DNA from 2 places in the Saccharicrinis sp. GN24d3 genome. Region 1 is predicted to be linked to the other one. Evidence: riboswitches for the same ligand, from Rfam matches in the RefSeq annotation. Region 1 holds a riboswitch; the other holds the start of a gene.
What was found. A riboswitch is a leader RNA that binds a small molecule or an ion and turns the genes downstream of it on or off. The one in region 1 is predicted to bind cobalamin.

Region 1 (3,424 bases):
CGTCACTGTAGCAGTAAGCAAACCGGTCACGATTAAAATACCAACTCTGGAACGTTTGATATTTAAACCTAAATTAGCGGCATAGTTTTCGCCTAACAGCAAAACATTCAACGGCTTAATCAGGAACAAGGAACCTAATAAGCCCAATAAAACCATGGGTATAAATATGACATGTTTATCCCAGGAGAGATTATTAAACGACCCTAAGCCCCACACCACAAAAGCCTGAACATCTTCTTTGCTACTGATATATTGCAATAGCCCTACAATGGCACTTGAAGCATAACCTACCATGATGCCTACGATCAGTAGCATCGCATTGTTTTTTAGCTTACGGGCCAAAAAAAGCACCATAAACAATACCCAAAGCGCACCTACAAATGCTGCACCTGTAATGGTAAGAGAGCCAAACCATCCTATGCTGGAAAGCGAAATTCCCTGTATTGCCCCAAACAACAGCACTACAATAGCCACTCCCAAACCAGCCCCGGAACTAATACCCAAAATAGAAGGCCCCGCTAAAGGATTCCGAAATAAGGTTTGCATTTGAAGTCCGCCCGCAGCCAAACCCGCGCCGGCGAGCAAAGCAGTTATTGCTTGCGGGAGTCTTGATTTTAGCAAAATGTTTCCCCATATCTCATTGTCAACCGGTAAACCCAACATCCATTTCACTACTACCTGAAATGGGATATACACCGATCCCAGGGAGATATTAAGCACAAAAAGAAAAACTAATAATATGGTCAGCGCCATAAAAGCATAATTCTTCCTCCCTTTTGCGAGCTCGCCTTGCATACAACGCTAATCTTTATATAATTTTTTATAATATACCAACTCTTTACCTTTCAAAAGACCAGGGTGAAACAGCATTACCAAATCCGACAAGACAACATCAGGCTCCAACAATCCCTTTTCGTACAACATTGAATGATTGGTGTTGGAAAAAATTACATTTTTAGTTTTAAAAGCTTTAAAATCCGCATATCTTCCATCTTCATCCAGTAAAGCGGAATAGCTAAACTCATCTTTATAATTCACCATCAACGACCAATAATCGCAGTTACCGGCCGCTTCATACACTGTTTCAAAATCATAACTTAGGGAACCGGTTCCATGCCTGTCCTTAAAAACATAGTCGACACCTGCATCCCTTAAAAAGTTTGCGTTATAACTTTCTGCCGCCGCCGTATACCAAACGCCTTGATACACCTTACCTAAAAAAACGCTCGGCCGTATTTTTGAACTAGCCGCAAGCGCTTTCACTTTGTGGTATCTTTGGGCAATTTCGGTTACTTTTGAAATAGCTTCCTCTTCTTTATTAAAAAATGCGGCCACATATACCAACCATTCCACCCTCCCCAATGGAGTATTTTCAAGATAGCTGCTATTTGTAGCGATATTAATGCCGGCGCTCCGCGCGGGTCCGTAAAAATCCTCTTTAAATGGGGATATCATCATCATATCAGGATTTAAGGCTAACAACAACTCCAAATCAGGCGCAAAAGCTGTTCCTATATTCCTTATGTTTCCTTTTTTTAATCCCTCTTGAATCTTGGGGTTAGATACATATTCAGGTTCTGCCATACCAACCAATTGGTCAATAACGTTTAGTTCGTTCGCATAACATATTTGCGTCGATGTTACAGAAATCCATTTTTCTACCGGTATTTTTATGGCCGAAGGGTGGTCTTTAAGGAATTGTTCATCGTCGGAAAGTAAAGTAACCATAGGTTTTTCACTTTCATCCCACGGATGTTTAACCTCTATTTTTTTATGATCCTTAAAGTATTGGATGGAGAAACGATTGGCATAGGCAGGCTGATAAACCGCATCAGCCTCAAGTTCATTCCGGCTTTTGTGCTTGGCGTTTTGTTTTTGATTACAGGCCATCAGCACAAATATAAGCACCACAAATAATCCACTTTTTTTTACTGTCATCACTTTATACTCCCGAAAGTTAAACGGTTACTTATTTCTTTCGTGGCAGGTTTTCCGACTTTCATTTAGAGCATCTTCCCAACAGGCTGTTGCCTGTCAGTGATTTTTCGCTCACCCATTAGGGCAGAATACGGCTGCGGGTACAGTTCCTGACTCCCGAAAACATCGGTTACAGGATTCCCTTTTACAATGCTATATGCAACACCACATTACATCCATTCTCCGTTCTAGTCACCTAATATATTCATTACAAAAAGTTCCTATGCGCAAAATTGGATGGGGCAAAAATACATTAAAAAAATCACACAAAAAAAGGTCGTTCCCAACAGTAACGACCTTCCATATCTTTTATTTATTATTTTATTCCTCGATATACACCAACAATGCTGAGTATGTGTTCACCTCCTGGCTGGAGTGAGCAGAGTACTTTATATCTACAATATTGTCAGAATCAACATTATTCTCATCAATAAAGTCATTGATTTGCAGATCTATCGCGGTATCGAAATCATCCACTCCAGTATATTGAAAATGCTTTGTTTTAACCTTGCCCATAATTTTTTATTTTTATTAGTTCTACATGCTTTTCTGTGCATACGAGGCTTTGGCCAATTTGATTCAAAATTGATGAATAAAGTTTATCCGGCTTTTATCCATGAATGAAAATGGAGGATATGCGACGCTTAAGGGGAGTATCGAAAAACGAACAGGTAATCCCGGGAATTATTTGACAACAGTTGTTACTGCGCCTCCATCCAAGATGTAAAACGCTGAAATTCATTGTGATGTTCCGACATCCACAATAACACATCCTCGTTATATCGGCAACCACTAATAAAATAGCAGAATGTTTCCGAAAAATTATTTTTTTGGAGCTTTGAAAAGAAGTTCACGTAAAAATCCCACCAGAACCCATTTTTATCAACAGACGACTCTTCCAAAATCTTAAAAAGCGTTGTACTATTGTTAGCAAATTTAACCAACAAACTATTACCTATCTCAGTTCCTTCGGCCTCTTTCTCAAATTCAGAGGCTTTAATCATACTTACAGCCAATTCTGCATTGGCAAATTCGCCATAGTTAAAACCGGCCTTAATAAGCTGGATATCACGCTGCCCTTTTACACGAACACCCTGGTTCCAAAGAGACCCCAACAGATCATAAGCCGTTGTGCTGCGATCACTGTCCTGCTCCAGCAGCAAAAAGTAGTATAGGGGCAACATGCTGCGCACCCTTTCCCCCATGTCGAACATGATGTAAGCTAACAGCAGGTGGCTGCTCGCATGTGCGGGATACATTTCAATGGCAAAAACCGCGTGTTCTTGTGCTTCTTCATACTGCTTATTATTAAATTGGGACAGTGCCAGGTTATAATGCAACAAATAGCTAGCCGGATATTTCTTCAAAGCTTCCTTATAGATTTTTCTGGCTTTCCTGGATCTCCCAAGGTTTTCCCAGGCCGAACCATTTATGAGATATGCATCTT
Region 2 (3,424 bases), on a different contig from region 1:
CCCTTTGCTTTTTACGCTAAGTATATTAGCAGCGATCCAACCATCCGGTTTAGGAATCCACATCAACCAGTTGTCAACGTCCATATAAAAGTATTGTATATTGGTTTTAAGGGTAAACGATTCTGAACAGATGGTGTGTTTAATCCCTGTTTCAATGTTAAGTCCATCTTCGGGTTTTAAATTTTCGTTTGCCGTATAATTCGGTTGGTCCCAATAACGATCGTTTAAGGTTGGGATTCTATAACTTCTTTGTATGTTTCCTGTCAGTTTAAGGATGGAGTTTTTATTGGTCATTAGGTTATGTTCTATCCCTAAAGCCGGGGTAAATGGTGCGGTAAAATCTGTAACAAATTGCTGGCGTAGGTTGATTGATACTGTAGTGTTTGATCCTGCATTAATGAATAATGATGAATATAGATCTAGCCGGTCTTCTATTGGATTGTCTTTATAAGCATATACGTCGGGTATGATGTGTTTATATTGCGCACCTATTGCGTATTTCATACTTTTCCATCGATGGTTTAAACCAACTTCGGAAACTAACCTTTGCGTTGAGATAGATTGATTCGTATTGTCATTGTAAGTAGCATCATCGTAAACAAACCCTGCGCCGGCATGAAAATTTACTTGGTGCTTTTGGTTATTGTATTGAACCCAACTCCTCAAGTGTGTATCTTCATATATTTCGCGCTTAAGCGTGTCACTTGAATTGGCTTCTATGGTTGGTTGAACTTCGTGCCAATTATTGGCATACCAAAACATTGAAGTCAACGTTTCCTTGTCCGAGAATTTAAAATTGAACTCCTGCACAAGGTTTATATTATCGATAGCCGCATATTTTTGCTTTTCAGTTCTGTATTTTCCCGTTTCAAAGTCTTTGATTTCTGTATTCTTAAATTCGAAGTTGTTTTCTTTTTTGTAAGATAAAAGGCGGGTGACAGATTCGAATTTACCATTGCCCAAAAGAATTTTACCGCCTAACGTGTGCATCCCGAACGACCCCGTTGAAGCAAGCAGATCTACTTCTTGTCCTTGCGTCCAGTTTAGGGAAGAACCTAATCGTATGCTACCACCAATGGAACCTGAACCAACGGATGCGGAAGAACTTCCGTACAAAATGTTAACCTTGTCGAAAAGAAAGATGGGTACATTACTCGGATTAGAGCTGCCCAGGGTTAACGAGTTGAGGGTTAGTCCCCCAACCATCAAGGAAGTATGGTCGGCTGATGTACCCCTGAAATGAAAACTGGACAAGCCACCTGCATTCGATTTTATATAAATAGGAGCATAGCTGGAAAGTAATCCGGTTAGGTTTTGGGAAGCCATTTGCTCCAATTGTTCCGCGGATATATTTTGTGTTTTGCTTCCCACCTGATATTTGTTCGACACAGGAGAAACAATCTCAACCTCTAAAATATGTATGGTATCCTCGAGCACCAGGTGCGAGGTGTCACTCAAAAAATATGAGGTTTGTCCATGGACAACGGAAGCAATACCAATAATAAAAACAATCCCTACTAATCTTAGCATCTTTGTTAAAATCGTAGCTCGGATAGAATAGGAAAGATGCCCTTTGCAGAATACCTTTAACAGCCTAGCTCCCGAAGCCTTTGTTAAACTATATTGGCAGGTATTCTGACTCGTTCAAATTACTGATACCTTCCCAACAGACACGTGCCTGTCAGTGGTGTGAGACTTTCAGTAACAATTAATTGAACCTACAGCTGCGGGTACAGTTCCGGAATTTTGGTATACGCCAAGCACCGGATTCCCTTTTCATTCGCCGGTTGTTACAACCGTTGAAAACCAAATTTTGTGCAAATGTAATAAAATAATCGAGTTTTAATATTTATTCAAAATTTAAATAATTAATCAACGGGAGAACCATAGAAATAAATGGACGGTCTTTATAGTGGCTTAAATGGCAATAAATAAAAAAAACTATTTTTTCTTAAAGGATTTGAATCAGGATTATGTTTTGAATTAGATAAGTGTTTATATCAACCGAAATCTTATATTTGCATTTGAAATTTATAGAAAACGAAAAAATAAATGAAGAATAAAATCCATATCCCCGCAATTCTGACCATTCTTATAGCATTTGTTTCGTGCGATAAAGACTATCCGGATATCATATCTAATGATGCACTTGCCGGTGTATTTGTGGGAAATGAAGGTGGAACAGTAAGTTTTTACAATGAAAGAGACAGCAGTGTTACTGCAGATATGTATAACGAAGTCAATAGCGTTTCGCTCGGTGGAAAGCTGACCGCATTTTCCGTGGTCGGTAACCGAGGTTATATTTTAAAAGGTTCGGCAGGTGCCCAGGAGATTGACTTGGTTGATATGGAGTCTTTCATATCAATAGGCAGTGAAAACGGGTTTAGCAATTTGACAGACCTAAAGGCGGTGTCGGACCAGTTTTTATATGCTACCCAAGGAACGGTGAGTGACGGGAATTCCGGCTCTGTTTTGATAATGGACAGTACTGCCATAGAGATTGGCGAACCATTAAGAGTAGGTAAAAATCCTACCAGAATAGCATATAGCAAGGGGAAAAAGTTGTACGTGGCCAATACGGGCGGTCAGGCATATCCTGATTCAACCGTGATGGTTATTGATATTACCCTAAAAGAGGTAACAGATACAATAGCGCTGGAACAGGAATTAGATGAAACAACCACGCTGAAACTAAAAACTCCGGTTGAGATGGTGATCGACGGTTACCGGAACATATGGGTATTGTGTGTGGGATTGAATGGGGAAGGTGCCGGATTGGCCAGGATCAACTACGGAACACATGAGGTAAAAGTGTTTCCGTTTGTGGATGATTATGTGGCGAACGGGCGAAATTGTTTAATGACTTCACTTGGAGGAGGTACCATATTTTACGTAAACGATGGTACATACGCTATGCGCTATGATGATGATGAATTACCTGCCAACAAGTTTTTTAAGGAAGAAACCTATAAAAGTATGGTGTTTGATGCTATGGCCATTAATCCATATACCGGAAAATACTTTTGCGCTGTTGATGGACAGGGCGAGGCAAACGGTTCGGTATTCATATTCGACCGATATGCATATAATAGTGAGAATACTGTTTTTGAAGTTGGCGTAATGCCGCGTCATTTTGTATTTGTCCGCTAGCAAAAAATGGTTCTGCGCTTTTTGTTCATTGCGCCTTTGCAAGATATTTAATCCTCCGATTTGTCAGATGATGATTCGGAGGATTTTTTTTGCGCTTTTGCCTCTTTATTTTCTTTTGTCCTTTTTATAATTCCTTCTGCGAACGATTTAATAAAGGAGAAAAGGGGCTTCGACAATTCGTTAAATATGGCGGTAATAAAACGAATAGGATTCAGATACTCTTGAAGTTCCATCTTTTTAATCTCCAATTTTTTTTCCGATAAACGTATTTCGT

Region 2: linked by a shared signal. The riboswitch ahead of ACT29I_RS01760 (TonB-dependent receptor plug domain-containing protein) and the one ahead of ACT29I_RS20685 (ABC transporter substrate-binding protein) in region 1 are both predicted to bind cobalamin.

Annotation. Positions count from the first base shown of each region.
Region 1 is NZ_JBQTGI010000021.1:58,295-61,718, reverse strand. It holds gene ACT29I_RS20690 (iron chelate uptake ABC transporter family permease subunit) at 1-795, opposite strand, end outside; gene ACT29I_RS20685 (ABC transporter substrate-binding protein) at 802-1,938, opposite strand; cobalamin riboswitch at 1,966-2,162, opposite strand; gene ACT29I_RS20680 (hypothetical protein) at 2,299-2,493, opposite strand; gene ACT29I_RS20675 (tetratricopeptide repeat protein) at 2,679-3,424, opposite strand, start outside.
Region 2 is NZ_JBQTGI010000001.1:544,835-548,258, forward strand. It holds gene ACT29I_RS01760 (TonB-dependent receptor plug domain-containing protein) at 1-1,530, opposite strand, end outside; cobalamin riboswitch at 1,609-1,826, opposite strand; gene ACT29I_RS01765 (YncE family protein) at 2,053-3,150, shown strand; gene ACT29I_RS01770 (hypothetical protein) at 3,198-3,424, opposite strand, start outside.